One region of the Paenibacillus sp. FSL E2-0151 genome, then DNA from elsewhere that is predicted to be linked to it. Evidence: riboswitches for the same ligand, from Rfam matches in the RefSeq annotation. Region 1 holds a riboswitch; the other holds the start of a gene.
The links. Region 1 has a riboswitch for FMN ahead of ribD (bifunctional diaminohydroxyphosphoribosylaminopyrimidine deaminase/5-amino-6-(5-phosphoribosylamino)uracil reductase RibD). Riboswitches for the same ligand answer to the same signal wherever they lie in the genome.
Positions count from the first base shown of each region.

Region 2: linked by a shared signal. The riboswitch ahead of MHI55_RS18020 (DMT family transporter) and the one ahead of ribD (bifunctional diaminohydroxyphosphoribosylaminopyrimidine deaminase/5-amino-6-(5-phosphoribosylamino)uracil reductase RibD) in region 1 are both predicted to bind FMN.

Region 1 covers NZ_CP150308.1:4,474,186-4,478,401, reverse strand. The annotation lists gene MHI55_RS20190 (hypothetical protein) at 1-898, shown strand, start outside; FMN riboswitch at 1,067-1,236, shown strand; gene ribD (bifunctional diaminohydroxyphosphoribosylaminopyrimidine deaminase/5-amino-6-(5-phosphoribosylamino)uracil reductase RibD) at 1,560-2,663, shown strand; gene ribE (riboflavin synthase) at 2,724-3,392, shown strand; gene MHI55_RS20175 (bifunctional 3,4-dihydroxy-2-butanone-4-phosphate synthase/GTP cyclohydrolase II) at 3,425-4,216, shown strand, end outside.
Region 2 covers NZ_CP150308.1:3,990,888-3,995,103, forward strand. The annotation lists gene MHI55_RS18005 (amidohydrolase family protein) at 1-988, opposite strand, end outside; gene MHI55_RS18010 (CGNR zinc finger domain-containing protein) at 1,100-1,651, opposite strand; gene MHI55_RS18015 (DinB family protein) at 1,795-2,295, shown strand; FMN riboswitch at 2,380-2,533, shown strand; gene MHI55_RS18020 (DMT family transporter) at 2,678-3,658, shown strand; gene MHI55_RS18025 (amidase) at 3,981-4,216, shown strand, end outside.

The sequences.
Region 1 (4,216 bases):
GATGACCAATGGAACCCCGTTGGACGGTGATCCTTTTGGATGCGTGTTGGCACTTCGAGAGCTGGCTACCGCGCAGGAGCTTCCAATACCCAATGAGTACGACCGCTGGACATTCCGTGCGGTGTTAACGGTGCTGCGCGAATTACCTCCCAAAACACGTTACAGCAAGGCAGCAGTAGCGCTCAAGAAGGAACGTCTTTTGCCTACACAGAAGGAATATGCCTACCGTGATTTACTTGAGACGTTAGCTCTGATTGGCATATTGGATACGCAGGAACATCCTGGAATGATCACGGAATTCACCTCATACATGCAGCGTGACGCACGCCCCAATGTGCGGGTTGAAGTGCAGGCCCCTCTGGCGTGGTGGGATTCATCTGTCGGAATTAATGAGAACAACCTGAACAAGATATTTCATGATTTTGATCTGAATAATATATCACTTGCGGATAAGCCTGGTGAGAGTCCAGCTGTAAAGGACACGATCTTAGGGGCATTGGAGAAGAAGAGAAGTGTTCGCGGAAAAGTACCAAAGGCATCACCTGATGCAGGTACCGGGGAGGTACAGTCTGGAGATGTGTATGCTGTTCGGGTCCGGGAAGGTGTATGGGTGACTGTATATTGTCATGAAGTCAGAGACAAGCGCGTCATCGTTGAATATCTGGATGGAGTCTTCCCAGAGATGCCGGGAAAAGCAGATTTGCATGGGACGTTTCGACCGAGAGCGAATGGACGCTGGAAATGCTCGGCTATTGCGATCGATTCCACAAGTTGGGTCAGAAGGGTGGCAAGAGAGTTCCCGCTTCCGACTTCGCCCCTGCAAGAACCTGATCGCACTCCATTCCATAATGCCAAAGAATTAAAGCATATGGCGAGCTGGTGTTTTCCTGATATGTAGAATGATGCGATGGATGTGAAATAGGCCTCCAAGCCAAAACCGTGCCTCTTTGAGAGGAAGCGGTTTTTTGTTGTTTCTTAGCTTATTAAAAGTTAGTATGTGACAAAAAGGAACAAAAAACAATTGATTTTTTGGCATTAAAGTGCTAACATCCAAGTAATAACGAAAGCAATCCTTCAGGGCAGGGTGTAATTCCCTACCGGCGGTGATGCAGGAAGTGTAAGGACCTATGGTGTCCAGCACTTGATGCAAAGTCCGTGACCTGTCTGCCATTGGCAGATGGCTGATCTGGTGTAATTCCAGAACCGACAGTATAGTCTGGATGGGAGAAGGAGAGGTGCAGACCTAACAGGTTTGCATTCAGCAGGAGTATTGCTGCACAGTCACAATTTGTATTGTCTTGCACTGTGCAGGGAAGATCCGGTTACGTCGGACAGTTCCATACATATGCCGCACTATAAAAGCTCTTTACCTGTAATTGATGTTCATTAAGGTATGTGTCTATTTTCACTTGCCCGAAATGAAGTTTTGGGCAAAGTGTTGGCGTGCTGTATCCATTTCACTCCTGCTGGTGACATTTGTCTCTCATCATCCCCATCGAACTGATTGTTCGACGGGGATTTTTTAATAAACAAGACTTTAAACCGCGGGGTGAACGGATTTGGAAATGATCAATGATGAATTTTATATGGCACTGGCATTGGATATGGCGGAACGAGCACAGGGACAGACGGGGATTAATCCGGTTGTTGGATGTGTAGTTGTGAAAGAAGGCCGTATTGTAGGCCTGGGGAGCCATCTGAAACGTGGAACCGGTCATGCAGAGGTGCATGCACTTAACATGGCAGGCAGTGATGCAGAGGGAAGTACGGTATACGTTACACTTGAGCCTTGTAGTCATTATGGCAAGACGCCACCTTGTAGTGAACGCCTGATTCATGAAAAGGTGAAACGTGTTGTGGTGTGTTGTGAAGATCCAAATCCGCAAGTATCCGGCAGGGGTATAAGCATGCTTCGTCAACAAGGCATTGAAGTTGAAGTTGGCGTACTGCGTGAGCGTGGAAGACGCATGAATGAAAAGTTCATTAAATTTATCACAACGGGTCTACCTTTTGTGACACTGAAGACGGCTACTACTCTGGATGGCAAAATTGCTACTCGCAGCGGAGACAGCAAGTGGATCTCTAACGAGCCCGCTCGTGAGATTGTGCATGCCCTTCGTCATCGTCACCAGGGAATCATGGTTGGCGTCGACACGGTAATCGCCGATAATCCGGAACTAACAACCCGTTTGCAAGTCGAAGGCATTAGTCCAGTGCGCATTGTAGTGGATTCCAAGTTACGTCTTCCCGTAGGTGCCAAAATGGTTAAGGATGGTCTTGCTCCAACATGGGTGCTGACAACAGACGAAGCCAGTCCTGAAGCTGCTGAACGTTTGGAAGCCTACGGCGTCGAAATTATACGCTGTGGTCCTGGACCACGTGTGGATCTGTTAAACGGACTTAGCAAGTTGGGTGAGCGTGACATTGGTTCAATTTTGCTTGAAGGTGGAGGCACCTTGAATGGAGCCATGCTGGAGGCAAGGTTGGTCGATCGACTGCTCATGTTTATCGCTCCGAAGATTGTAGGCGGTTATGATACACCTGGAAGCTTCCGCTTCGAGGGTGTGGAACGTATGAATCAGGCGATTCAATTGAATCAGTTGGAGATTGAACAAGTTGGAGATAATATCAGCATTGGCGGTATTCCGGTGTGGCCTGAATAAATAAATGGATTTGAAAGTAGAAAGTTAGGTTCTTTATACTTGAAAAAGGGAGGCGGCAGCATGTTTACCGGTTTGGTGGAAGAAGTCGGTCAGATCCGGCGTATTGGTCGGAAAGGCGAAGCGATGGTCCTGAATATCGGAGCTTCCGCCATCATGGACGATCTGAAGATTGGTGATAGTGTAGCAGTGAACGGTGTGTGCTTAACTGCGACAACGCTCGAAGGTGGAGGTTTTACCGCCGATGTAATGCCTGAAACCTATCGCCATACCAATCTCAGTCAGCTGCAATCTGGCAGTAAAGTTAATCTGGAGCGGGCCATGCAATCAGGCGGTCGTTTTGGCGGACATATCGTTCAGGGTCATGTCGATGGTACTGGAGTGATTGGCAGTATAACACGTGATCAGAATGCAATTGTGTTTGAGATCAAGCCTGATGATCACCAGTTGTTCAAATATCTGATCCCCAAAGGATCGGTTACACTGGATGGCATTAGTTTAACCGTTGTCCATACATCGGATACCGCATTCACGGTTTCCATTATCCCGCATACCATTGGTGAAACTGTACTAAATGTGAAAAAGACAGGGGATACCATTAATATCGAATGCGATATTTTGGGCAAATATGTGGATCATCTGCTCCAGTATGGGAGAGGACATCGGGAGACGGGTGCTGGCAAGCCGCGCAGTATCAGTGAAGATTTTCTCTCCAATCACGGATTTGCATAAATAGAGAACAGAAATTAACTGGAGGTGGACCAATGTCAGAACAATCCATTCTGGACACAATAGAAGAAGCCATATATGATCTCATGCGTGGTAAACCCGTCATTGTTGTGGATGATGAAGATCGGGAGAATGAAGGCGATTTTATCGCTTTGGCCGAAAAGGCGACACCTGAAGTCATTAATTTCATGATTACTGAAGGTAGAGGTCTGGTCTGTGTTCCGATTACACAACAACGTGCGGACGAACTTAACCTGAAACCGATGGTTCAACAAAATACGGATTTCCATGGAACAGCCTTCACCGTTTCTGTGGACCACAAAGATACGACAACAGGTATTTCGGCACATGAACGCTCTATTACCGTGAAAGGTCTAATTGATCCTGAGGCGAAAGCCGGGGACTTCCGTAAGCCTGGTCACATGTTCCCGTTGATTGCAAAAGACGGCGGAGTACTTCGTCGTGCCGGGCACACAGAAGCGGCGGTAGATTTGGCCATTATGTGTGGTTCCTACCCTGCTGGCGTTATTTGTGAAGTGATTAAGGAAGATGGCACGATGGCCAGACTTCCGGATCTGCAGGAGATTGCCCGGAAGCATGATCTGAAGCTGATCAGTATTCAGGACATGATTCGTTACCGTAACGAAAAAGAGCAGCTGGTTCAACGTGAAGTGGCTGTGCGTATGCCAACGGACTTTGGTGAGTTTCAAGCGGTGGCTTATACAAACGCTGTGGACAATAAGGAACATGTGGCTTTGGTCAAAGGAGAAATTGATGGTTCGAAACCCGTACTTGTACGTGTGCACTCTGAATGTTTGACAGGTGAT
Region 2 (4,216 bases), 480 kb from region 1:
CTCTGGATCGTTCAGCTTGAAGTGCAAACTTCATCTGCGAGAACATATCTCCGCCTGTAGACGTCACTACATCTACACCAAGTGTAGGTGTTCCCCCATGTTCAAGAAAATAGCCGGTGGCCGGATATCCATGACCCATCATCATTTCAACCTCAGGTGTGACCGACAAGGAAGCGCCGCTATCTGCCAGCATTTTGTATTCATCCATGCCCATGGTGTTACCATGAACGATATTCACCCGTGGACTTAAGAGTCCCGCTTCGTACAAGTGACTGATCGAGCGATCCACAGATCCCCAACTGCCAAATCCGGCATGCATGGAACAGATCGCATCCAGTTCTTGTGCTAGCTCGATCTCTTTCACGGTTGTATCCCAATGACTGAACTCCGGACCACGAATGGCAAGCCCATAAGTAAGCAATTGATCCCGTGATGAAAAATAACGTTCTTTGACTCTTCTCACATCATTGATCGAATACGTGAGTTGACTATCCCGATTCCAGTAGTCCGTCTCACCAGGGACTCCGTGAGCAAATACCGCCCGAATGCCAGCATCCTGAAGTCCACGAATCAGTTCATCCGTATGGTCAGGGGAATATGGCATGCTCCAATCCATTACTGTCGTCACTCCTGCGTTAAGCGCTTCCAAGGAACCGAGCAGATTGGCAATATAACTATCTTGTGGGCGGAGCTTGCTTCCCATCGCACCATAATAGAGATTTTGCAAATAAACTGGTAACGACCAGTTGGTTCCCGCTGTTTTGACAAGTGATTCCCACATATGCCGATGCGTGTCCACCAGCCCAGGCATAATAATCATCGATGAAGCATCAATGATCTCCGCATCCGGAATATCCAGGTCGGGCTGAATCGCCATGATCAGTGAATCCTGAATCAGAACGTCCGCCCTCTTATACTGTCCAATTTTAGCATCCATCGACAACACACAGCCATTTTTCAACAGATAACTTGTCCGCACAAGAAACATCTCCCATCTATTTTGGTTTGAAAGACGATCACATCCTGCTTACGAATCTGTACTGCTTCTGACTATTTTTTCGCTAGTATATATACATTATATAGTTATTGTTAGTATTTATCAATTTTGGAATTTGCGTTTCGCCCGAAATCTTCTGACCTTCATCAGATTGCCACACATCTTATCATCACAGTACTTCTGTGTTCTGCTTCGGGTATCATCATAGAACATCCAGCGACAATCCGAATTATCACAGATCCGAATCCTGCCGCCTTCTCCCTCCACCAAAGTCATGGCAAAATCAGCAGCTACCTCAGCCATAACCTGATGCCAATGTGCTTCTACAGCTACCAGTTTGAGTTTCAGTTCCTGATCAATTGTAGTCAATGTCCTTCTCACATGCCCTGATTCCATAACGCCGTTCAACCATTGTTTTTCTATATCCGTTAATGATGCTCCAGAAGATAAGCGGGCTCCAAGAGCTATCAATTCATTCCTGAAATTTCTCATCGACAACTCCTCTTCTGGAGATGCAGGGACAGAAGCGTTAAGTTGCCATCGTTCCAGAAAATCTTGCTGCCAGTTCGCCTTCCCAAGTCTGTCCTCCGATCGATCTCCCCCACGCCAGTCGTGATAATCGCTGTTTACAAAATCGGTCCATAACCTGTCCATATATACCTCCGTTTATTGTAACCATCTAATTAAACAAAGAAAGTTACAACTCGTCTTTGATGTGTTATATTAAGTGTAACCTTATTAATCAGTTTTAGCTAGTTACATCACAAATCACAATTATACGCAAGGAGGAAAAGGCAATGACGAACACAACAGCACTAGATGTGTTACTTATTCAAAAGGATGATACTTGGGATCAATGTAATTGGATTGTACCTTTGTCGAAATCCTTGGAGGGCCTTACAGCAGAACAAGCAGCCTGGATTCCACCCTCAGGGGGATTAAGCATCTGGCAGTTGGTTAACCATATGTATTATTACAACCATCGCTTATTATGTCGCATGCAAGGTAAGGAGCCTACCCTTCCTGCTGTAGACTCCAATGAATACACATTTGGGAATCCGGGAGATGCAACGGATGCAGCTGGTTGGAATACACTGATGCAGGGTACAACTCGATTAGCCCAGCAGTTGCGAGATCAATTAGCTGCACTACAAGAGTCTGATCTTGAAGCCGCATATATGGACTCCGAAGAGAAATGGGCACACGAACTGGCTCGCTGGGTACTCCATGATGCGTATCACGCAGGCCAGATCGTGCTCCTTCGCAGACAGCAAGGAAGCTGGAAAATCGTTTTCTAAAAAAAATGCTTGAACTGCTAGCGCTTACAGGAATAAGATGAACTTATTAATGTTACAGCTTGTTCAACACACTATATAATTGAATAGGATCTTCGGGGTAGGGTGCAATTCCCAACCGGCGGTGATGTTCTTCGGAACCAGCCCGCGACTCGCTAATTGTTCTTAACGAAGGACATTCAGCGACTGACTTGGTGTGAATCCAAGGCCGACGGTACAGTCCGGATGAGAGAAGATCAACACATTGACATGCCGTTCACGGGAAGGCCTCTTTCCTGACGCATGTCCTTGGATGAGCCCCCGTTTATTTGGTATATACCAAAACGGGGGCTTTTGTCGATTTTGCCAACTGAAGATTCCGTGTTCTGACGAAGGAGTCCTGAATATGGAAAAGACATCAGCAGCATCACCTGTTTACCGCAAGGAACGAAGTAATACCGGATTCTGGCTTGTAGTTCTCGGCGCCGCCTTATGGGGTGTCGACCCACTCTTCCGCATTATTTTGCTAAATACGATGACCTCCACGCAGATTGTACTGGTGGAACATATCATCGTCAGTCTTATTGCCATTCCCGTACTGTGGAAATTTCGGGCTGATCTGAAAAACCTGCGTGCTCGCCACTGGATTGCCGTGATTTTTATCTCATGGGGAGGATCAGCACTCGCAACGGTATTGTTCACCATGGCACTAACACATAACGATCCGAATACGGTACTTTTATTGCAAAAAATGCAACCACTCTTCGCTATCGTGCTGGCTAAACTGTTATTAAAAGAAACGTTGCCACGTCGCTTCGGTGGATTGTTCTTCATTGCATTAGCAGGAACGTACCTGCTTACATTTGGCTTCACATTGCCATTAGGTAACTGGGACAACTGGATTCATGCCGGAAGCTTGTTATCCCTTGGGGCTGCTGCCTTATGGGGAGGTTCAACCGTTATGGGACGATTGATGCTGGGTCAGGCGCGTTATGAAACGGTCACCTCCCTGCGCTTTGTCGTTGCTCTTCCCCTCCTGATCTTTATGACGTGGAATGAAGGTGCAGCATGGACGTTCCCGTCCGGAACGGGTGAACAGACCGCTGTCATCCTCAACATTCTCGGTCAGGCATTGTTGCCAGGTTTGCTCAGTCTTCTGTTGTATTACAAAGGTCTGTCGTCAACCAAAGCCTCTGTTGCAACACTCGCAGAACTTAGCTTCCCGATGGCGGGTGTGTTGGTGAACTGGATTGCTTTCCGTACACTGATTACATGGGAGCAGCTGCTTGGTTTTATTCTGATCTGGGTGGCCCTCTTCGCCATTTCTAGACAGCAGGAAAGATCATCAACTGCGGCCGATGCTGCACCAAAGCTTCGTACAGAGTAAGTGGATATATGTGAGGTTCTCATATCAACAAATAGTCAAATATAAAAATAAAACCATTGCACATCAAATAAGATGAGCAGTGGTTTTTTATTTCCATGACTCGATATTACTCGATCATTTTCTCAATTAGCAAAATGATCTATTAACCCTTTGCTTTATCTCTATTTCGCAAATGCAAATCCCCCTCTTTTCCCTCCAACCTCATAACGAGTATGCATATCATCGCACTACGTCTCTTCTATCTTTTGTCTTTTGTCTAATCCGGTGGTACGATGACATATGGAATAAACAGATGAAATATATTCAGAGAGGAACGATCATAATGTCTTCATTCTCATATACCTCCTACGACGCCGTAGGTTTGGCTGAACTGATCCGATCCCGGGAAGTATCCCCGGTTGAAATGCTTGAAGCGGCGTTTGCACGCCTTGAAGAAGTGAATCCGCAACTTAATGCGGTTATTCGTACATATGAAAATCGCGCACGTGAGGAAGCTGGTTTGGTTCGCCCTGGAGAACAACCTTTTGCCGGTGTGCCCCTGCTCCTGAAAGATATCTC